4 regions of the Paraclostridium sp. genome follow, and region 4 is predicted to be linked to each of the others. Evidence: riboswitches for the same ligand, from Rfam matches in the RefSeq annotation. Region 4 holds a riboswitch; each other region holds the start of a gene.
What was found. A riboswitch is a leader RNA that binds a small molecule or an ion and turns the genes downstream of it on or off. The one in region 4 is predicted to bind cobalamin.

Region 1 (2,209 bases), on a different contig from region 4:
AGTAGCTTTAAACCTAGTTCAAGTAGTTCTAAGAGTTATAGTAAGCCAAAGTCAAGCACTACAAAACCAGATTCAGGAAGTTTCACAACTAAACCTAAGGCTAAGCCAGATGTAAATATAGATTCAGGATCAAGTTCAAATACATCTAATCCAAAGTCAAGTACTACAAAGCCAGATTCAGGGAATTTTAGTACTAAGCCAACTACAAAACCAAATACAAGTAGTGGTGATGAATCAAAGAATAAAAATAATAAAAAATATGATGATTATGATGACTATGGAAGCTCAAGTAGAAGATCATACATGCCATCAAGTTACGGTAGAGGGTTCTTTGGATTCGGAGGGTATAATCCATTTAGATATATGGGATACAGAATGGGAATAAACCCTATAATAATGGATATAGTTATGGTAATAACTGTACTAATAGTTTTATATATAATTATAGATTTTATAAGAAATAGAAGAAATAGATAATTATTATAAAAAATAGATTAATATAAATATATTTGGGAATATATACTAAGTATTGATTTATATTGAAAAATACTATATAATCCAAGACGAATCCAAAACTAAATAGCAAGTATTAGGTGTTTATATGACTTAATAGGGAATTAGATTAAAAGTCTAAGCTACCCCAGTAACCGTAAAACTGACGAAATTTAAATAAGCCACTGAGAAATCGGGAAGGCAAGAGAGTAGTATGATGTTGAGCCGGGATACCTGCCAATACTTAAAGCTAATATCTTCTGAGGGCTGGATAGTAGTTATAATATTGAAATTTAAAGGCATATCCTCGTGATATGCTTTTTTTATTGAAGGGAGGAGTATCATGTCAAAATATTTAGCATACCCATTTTTATATGATGAACCAGAAGATTTAAGATGTGATTATGAGATATTTACAGATGAAATATCTAGTACGATTGGATTGTTGAGAGCTTTTGTGAAAGATGAAAAATTAAGAAATGAATTAAGTAAAATAAATGAACTAGTTTATCATATGAATGCATCTCTAAGAACTTTTGTAAGTGTGACAGAAGATGAGTTAAAGTGGTTAGAATCTAGAAGTTTAGTTTATCAAGGTGAAATAAAAGGTAGAATTAATAAATTTGTATTGCCTGAAGGTGGAGTAAGTGGAAGTTACGCTCATATTATAAGAACTAAGTGTAAAGCATTGGTTAGATTATTACATAGATATAGAGAGCAAGGACATGATATAGATGAACTATTGTTTGATTTTGCTAATTTACTTTCTGGATACTTTTTTATTTTAGCTTTAAAATTAAATAAAGATGAAGGAATAGAAGAAAAAGAATTTATAAGTAGAAATTATAAATAAAATTTATAAATAAGGAGAATTAAAATGAAAAAAAGAATTTTAGCATTAGTTACTACTATGTTAGTGGTAATGTTGGCTGTAGTTGGCTGTGGTCAAAAAGATAAAGTTATAAAAGATAGAGAGGGAAATGAATTTACAGTACCTTCTAAGATTGAAAAAATAATATCAACAGCTCCATCTAATACAGAAGTACTAGTAGAATTAGGTTTAGCAGATAAATTAGTTGCTGTAGATAAATATTCTGCTGATGTTCCTGGATTACCTAAAGGAATAAAATTGATAGATTTCTCAAATCCAGACCCAGAAGCAATAGTATCACTAGATCCAGATCTAATAATTGCATCAGGACATAATAAAACAGGAAATAGTGAAGATCCATTTAAAGTTGTTAAAGAAGCTGGTATAAGTGTTGCTTATATACCAAGTAGTGATAGCATACAAGGAATATATGACGATATAATGTTTATAGCAGATATAACAGGAACTAAAGATAAAGGTCAAAAAATAGTTGACAATATGAAGTCTGAAGTTGAAGAAATAGCTAAAATAGGGAAATCTATAAAAACTAAAAAGAAAGTTTACTTTGAAATAGGACCATCACCAAACTTATATAGTTTTGGTAATGCAACATTCTTAAATGAAATGATAAATTTAGTTGGAGGAGAAAATATATTTGTAGATCAAAATGGATGGATATCACCAAGTGCAGAATCAGTAGTTGAGAAGAATCCAGATGTAATATTAACTAATGTAAATTATGTTCCGTATGCTGTTAAGGAAATAAAGGGACGTGAAGGCTGGCAAGATATAGCAGCAGTTAAAAATGGACAAGTATATTTAGTAGATGCAAATGCATCTTCTAGA
Region 2 (2,209 bases), on a different contig from region 4:
ATTAAAATTATTAATAAAAATATTATAACTCCAATATAGAAAGGCTTTGTTTTAACAAAGCCTTTCATTTCTTTATTTTCATAATTTTCTAAGTTTCTTATTGATTGCATATGTAAATGTCCTTCTTTCTATTATTTACTTGGATAAAGTCCATTTGCAAAAGTTTCAATTCCATCTATAGTTCTTACCCCACTGCAATACATTTGTCCTAGTTCTATAGGATATACTCTATCATTTTTAATAGCATTTAAACTTTGTAGAGCTTTATCTTTCATAACTAAATCTTTCGTTTCACTAGCTTTATTATCATCTTCTCTATTCATATATACTACAAATATACTATCTGGATTTAAGCTTATTAAATCTTCTTTACTTAAAGCATTACCGTCTTCATTAAGAAGTTTTGCACCTAACTTAGTAACCATGTCTCCACCTAAAGTTATTTTTCCATATCCACTAATTTTATCATCATAAAACTCTATTATTAAAGTGGTTTGTTGTTTTTTATCTTTTTCAGATTTAACAACTTCGTCAACTCTATTATTTATATTATCAACTATTTTTTTAGCTTTATCTTCTACATTAAATATTTTACCTATATTTAATATATCATCACATTCATTTTTAATAGTTTTTGGCTCAACAGCACCACTATTCAACGCCATATATGTGTTTACGTCTTTGTCTTGCCAATAGTTCACATCTCCTATGTTTTTATCTGAAAACAACGAATACCAACCTAATATTAAATCTGGTTGTAACATTGTAACAGTTTCTTTAGAAGGTGTAAATTCATCTAAATATTTAACCTTACCAAAAGCCTCTTTGTACTCATCCTTAACCTTATGGTCAAGACCAGCAGCTGCTACTATATTATCTTCTAAACCTAGTGCTAACATAGTTTCTATTGAATCTTGATAAACAGCTAAAACCTTTTTAGGCTTTTCTTTGATAGTAACTTGAATTTCTTCTTTTTTGCTATTATGTGTACTTATAGTTACTGGATAATAATTATCTTTTTTCTCCGTAACACTTTCTAGTTTGGTATTCTTCGATTCTTCTTTCTTCGTTTCTGTTTTACTACATCCTACTATACTTAGTCCAATAACCAAGCTAAGTAAACTTAATCTAATCTTTTTTGATATCTTCATCTATTCTCTCCCTCCGAAAGTTACTATTAATCTAGGCAGGTCTCCTGACTCATACTTCAACCGCATCTTTCCCTTCCCAAAGCAAAACTTTAGTGGTCTTTACAAAGAATTGTCCATAATTACAGTAGCGGGGGCTGTTGATGATTTACACATCATTCCCTTTTAATTAAAAAAACCTAAATTTTATATTTATCAGTATAATATTAGCACAATTATATCCATAATTCTACAATACAAAAAAACATAAGTATTTTGTTCTACATTATCTGTAAAATAAAATACTTATGTTTAATAAAATATATTTAATCTTTCTCTAAATTAACTATATAACCTAATATAACTACACAAATTTGTATAATTAAAACTATGCTAAAAGCGATTATAAAATATGGATATGCTATCATATCTATAAAGTATTTACTTTTTATCACAAAGTATAAAGTCAAACTTAATATTAACCCTATTGCATTTTGAACTTTTATAAAGTTTAAATTTTTCTTTTTTACAATAGTGTATATTTCTAACAATATAAATATTAAAGATATAATAAAAATTATATTGCTTATAAGTTGTAAATTACCACTTGAAAATATTCCACTTTCAAATTGATATCGCTTAAAGTAAACATGATGCATTACTCCAGCTTTAGTATTTGTTAAGTATTGAAGTATAAAACTTCCACCTATAATGCATATTTGAATTATAGCTATTAACATGTATATTATCTTTTTTATATTATTTTTCATTTTTACTTTGGAGTCCCCGTTTCTGTAGGATTACTAGCATCTCTACTCCATCCTATCCATCCATCACTATATAATCCTGTATTTTCAAATCCCATTACATTTGCATATGTTAAAACCTCAGCAGCTCTCCATCCACTACCACACATAAAGTCTAAATGATTATTAGTATCTATTCCATCTTTTTTCCACATACCTTTTATTTCATCTTCATTTCTCATAGTTTTATCTATATTTCTATAGTAGTTTAAAGAAGTAGAACCTTCTGTTCCTGCATGTCCATAAACAGCACCTGGTATACGTCCTGTTTTATCC
Region 3 (2,209 bases), on a different contig from region 4:
GGCAAGCCAAATTTGAAAATTATATTAATTGGGATAACATATACAATTTTATTAATATTAGTTATAGCAAATACATTGTTTAATTTAAATTCAGTAAGCATTATAAAAATAATATCATTTATACCTATAATGATTATACTTACAAGATTTTTTGTGAAATACATATATACTAAAATAGATGGTATAACAGGTGATATATTAGGATGTACATCAGAGCTTATGGAAGTAGTCTATTTAATATATATATATTTAATATTTGGATTAAAATAAGAGGTGAATAGATGCCTAGGATAATATTAGTAAGACATGCAACAACAAATGATAATATAAAAGGAAATCTATCAGGCCATATAGATAGTGAATTAAGTGATTTAGGAAAAAAACAAATACTCAAATTAACTAAATTTCTTGAAAGTGAGAATATTGATTGTATATATACAACTACATCTACTAGAACTAAGCAAACAATATTAGATATAGCAAATTCTAGAAATATTAAAATTTTAGAAAAAGAAAATTTAAAAGAAATTAGCTTTGGGGATTTTGAAGGAATAAGCTTTGAAGTTATAAAATCAAAATATCCAAATGAATTTGAAAAATTAATAAAAGAAGGATTTGAGTATAAGTATCCTAATGGAGAAAGCTTGATAGACTCTTATAAAAGAGTATGTAATGAATTAGATGACATAATGATTGAAAACAAAGAAAATACTATTTTGATATGTGCTCATGCAGGAACTATAAGAAATATAATATCTTATTTAATAGGAAAGACATATGAGTATCACTGGAATTTTAAAATAGATAATGCATCGGTAAGTATTATTGATATAGTGGATGAATTTCCAGTAATTCAAACGCTTAACAACACTGCTTATTTGATATAAAATATAAATTGACATAAATTAGGTTTTTCGTTGAAGATTAATAGGGAAAAAGGTTAAAAACCTTTGCAGCCCCCGCTACTGTAGTACTGACGAAACTATTAGACACCACTGTGATTATTTACGGGAAGGAATAGAAGTAGGATGAAGTTAAGCCAGGAGACCTGCCTAGTTTATGGATATAAAATCTTCGGGGTGAAGGATTTTTAAAATTGGTGAAGTGTATACATTTTTAAAAACCTATCCTCATTTGGATAGGTTTTTTTATTAAGAAGGGAGCAAATTTAAAATGAGTAAATCACTAATGTTTTTAGGAACAGCATCTAATGTTGGGAAAAGTACTTTAGGAGCTGGGATATGTAGAATATTAAAACAAGATGGATATAAGGTGGCACCCTTTAAATCTCAAAATATGGCCTTGAACTCATATATAACCAAAGATGGTTTAGAAATGGGTAGAGCACAAGTTACTCAGGCAGAGGCCTGTGGCATTGAACCAGATGTAAGAATGAATCCTATATTATTAAAGCCTGCAGGTAAAAATAGATGCCAAGTTATAGTTAATGGAAAAGTAATGAACACTGTTAGCTCTAGCATATATCATGATTATAAAAATGATTTAGCTAATATGTTAAAGGATATTTATGCAGATTTAAGCAATGAATATGAAGTTATTGTTTTAGAGGGAGCGGGAAGTTGTGCAGAAATAAACTTAAAAGATAGAGATATAGCCAATATGGGAATGGCAGAAATTGCAGATGCTCCTGTAATTTTAGTTGCTGATATTGATAGAGGTGGAGTTTTTGCATCGATAGCTGGAACAATGTTATTACTAGAAGAGAAAGAACGAGCTAGAGTTAAAGGTGTTATTATAAATAAGTTTAGAGGAACAGTAGATCTTTTGCAATCAGGTATAGATATGTTAGAAGAAATAATAAAGGTTCCAGTTTTGGGAGTTGTGCCGTATAGTGATTTGAATATAGAAGATGAAGATAGTGTAACTGATAGATTTAATAAACAATTTAGGAAAAATGATATAAATATAGAAGTTATTAAAACCCCGTACATGTCTAATTTTACAGATATTCACATGCTAGAAATACAAGAAGATGTAAGCGTTAGATATATAGAGAAAGGTCAGTCTTTATCTAATCCAGATATGTTAATAATACCTGGAAGTAAAAATACTATAGAAGATTTAATTTATTTAAGAGAAAGTGGATTAGAAAAGCAAATAAAAGACTTACACAATCAAGGTAAGTTCATATTTGGGATTTGCGGAGGATATCAACTTTTAGGTAAAAAAATTTATGACCCAGATGGAA
Region 4 (2,209 bases):
AAGATTATTCTAAAAAAGATTTTCAAATGGTAAGTGAGATGTTAAAAAGAGTGGGGCTTATGGACTATAGTGATAGGAGTTTTTCAAAGCTATCTGGGGGAGAAAAACAAAGGACGTTAATTGCAAGAGCATTAGTTCAAGATACTGATTTTTTAATATTAGATGAGCCTACAAATCATTTAGATATAGGTTATCAGATACAACTTATGGATTTGATCAAAAATCTTAATATAACTACCTTATCTGCAATTCATGATATGAATATAGCATCTATGTATTGTGATTATTTAATAGTCATGAAAGATGGGAAAATAAGAAGTTTTGGAACTGTTGAAGAAGTAATAACCTCAGAGATGTTAAAAGAAATATTTGGAGTTAACGCATATGTAGGGGTAAATCCCATAAACAATAAGCTTCAAGTATCATTTATGCACAGTCATCAGCATATTAATGGTATAGGGCATGATCATGTACATGAAAATGGATTTACCGGAGAACATGATCATTTTCATAAACATACATATAATGGATAAAAATATTAACAAATTTAAAAAAATTAGAGGAATATAAAGCTATTTATAGTATTATAAATATATGTGATAAATTGAATAGAAGTATTGTAGGTTTTTAGCAATGAAATTAATAGGGAAAGAGGTTTAAATCCTCTGCAGCCCCCGCTACTGTAAAACGGATGAAACTTTCAAACCACTGTAATTGATGTTATGGGAAGGGAAAGTAGTAAGTTGATGTTGAGCCAGGAGACCTGCCTATAATACGTAAGTTAATTTCTTCGGGGTGAAGGAAAATGATTAAAGAATAGTAACCTTATTTTATTAAATTAAGGTATTATTTGAAATGTTGTTTAAATCCTAATCCAAAAAATTAGGATTTTTTTTATTTACACCTTATTAGATTGTAACTATATTTTAATTTATAAATTTAAATTTATCACAAATAAAAAATCAATAAATTAAAGTGAGGTAAAGATATGAGTTACTTAACATTGTCATTAGTAGCAGGATTACTAATTGTAGTTTTAAATCCAATAACTTCAAATGCTATGCATATCATGGAAGGTTATTTGCCTGTGAAATGGTCTATATTTTGGACTATAGTATTTATTCCGTTTTTTGTATATGGATTAAAATCAATAAATAAAATAGTAAAAAAAGATCCTAAGAAAAAAATACTATTAGCATTAGCTGGAGCGTTCGTATTTGTATTGTCAGCACTTAAAATACCATCGCTAACAGGAAGTTGTTCGCATCCTACAGGAGTAGGTTTAGGGGCTATATTATTTGGGCCAGCAGTTATGGCTGTAATAGGAACTATCGCTTTATTATTCCAAGCTATATTACTTGCACATGGAGGACTTACTACTTTAGGAGCTAATGCATTTTCAATGGCAATAGTTGGACCTATAGTATCATTTTTAATATTTAAGTTTTGTAGAAAGAGAAATGTCAATGTAGGAATGAGTGTATTTTTAGCAGCAGCATTAGGTGATTTAGCAACATATGCGGTAACAGCAACTCAACTAGCACTAGCATTCCCAGATCCTGTAGGTGGAATAATGGGATCTATTGTTAAATTCTTTGGAGTATTTTTAATGACTCAAGTACCAATAGCAATAGCAGAAGGATTATTAACTACTTTAGTATATAACTTGATAACACAAAATGAAGAAGGAGTTGAAACTGATGAGTACAAATTCGAAAGCTAAAATTAAAACTAGAAATAAAAATCTAATGCTATTAGGCCTTACTATAATACTTATAATAACTCCTTTATTATTAAATGCTACAGCTGAATATGGGGGAGCTGATGGAGAAGCAGAAGGAGTAATTACAGAAATAAATCCAGACTATAAGCCATGGGCTAGTAGTTTATATGAACCACCTAGTGGAGAAATAGAAAGTCTATTATTCTCAACACAAGCAGCAATTGGGGCTGGATTTATAGGATATTATCTAGGGACAAAAAAGGGGAAAAACAGTAAATGCTAGAAATTGATAAGTGTGCTTATACAAATAATTTAAAGGGGTATAATCCTATTTTTAAATTAGGATTCGCGTTTATAACTTTAATACTATCTATTAGTACAAATAGTATAAGTTTGCATTTATTCATAATGTTATTAGTAAGTATTTTGATTATATTTATAGCAAAAATTAATGTGAAACTATATATAAAATGTTTAAAAATACCT

Region 1: another riboswitch for cobalamin. It lies ahead of ACRCYC_RS07815 (ATP:cob(I)alamin adenosyltransferase); the one in region 4 lies ahead of ACRCYC_RS12110 (energy-coupling factor ABC transporter permease).
Region 2: another riboswitch for cobalamin. It lies ahead of ACRCYC_RS11625 (ABC transporter substrate-binding protein); the one in region 4 lies ahead of ACRCYC_RS12110 (energy-coupling factor ABC transporter permease).
Region 3: another riboswitch for cobalamin. It lies ahead of ACRCYC_RS03820 (cobyric acid synthase); the one in region 4 lies ahead of ACRCYC_RS12110 (energy-coupling factor ABC transporter permease).

Annotation. Positions count from the first base shown of each region.
Region 1 is NZ_JBOFKN010000102.1:4,324-6,532, forward strand. It holds gene ACRCYC_RS07810 (hypothetical protein) at 1-477, shown strand, start outside; cobalamin riboswitch at 575-747, shown strand; gene ACRCYC_RS07815 (ATP:cob(I)alamin adenosyltransferase) at 836-1,345, shown strand; gene ACRCYC_RS07820 (ABC transporter substrate-binding protein) at 1,370-2,209, shown strand, end outside.
Region 2 is NZ_JBOFKN010000157.1:7,546-9,754, forward strand. It holds gene ACRCYC_RS11620 (FecCD family ABC transporter permease) at 1-110, opposite strand, end outside; gene ACRCYC_RS11625 (ABC transporter substrate-binding protein) at 132-1,151, opposite strand; cobalamin riboswitch at 1,169-1,346, opposite strand; gene ACRCYC_RS11630 (hypothetical protein) at 1,454-1,897, opposite strand; gene ACRCYC_RS11635 (sulfurtransferase) at 1,900-2,209, opposite strand, start outside.
Region 3 is NZ_JBOFKN010000053.1:19,640-21,848, reverse strand. It holds gene cobS (adenosylcobinamide-GDP ribazoletransferase) at 1-270, shown strand, start outside; gene ACRCYC_RS03825 (histidine phosphatase family protein) at 282-887, shown strand; cobalamin riboswitch at 891-1,070, shown strand; gene ACRCYC_RS03820 (cobyric acid synthase) at 1,174-2,209, shown strand, end outside.
Region 4 is NZ_JBOFKN010000159.1:2,477-4,685, reverse strand. It holds gene ACRCYC_RS12115 (ABC transporter ATP-binding protein) at 1-533, shown strand, start outside; cobalamin riboswitch at 605-785, shown strand; gene ACRCYC_RS12110 (energy-coupling factor ABC transporter permease) at 989-1,723, shown strand; gene ACRCYC_RS12105 (energy-coupling factor ABC transporter substrate-binding protein) at 1,701-2,006, shown strand; gene cbiQ (cobalt ECF transporter T component CbiQ) at 2,000-2,209, shown strand, end outside.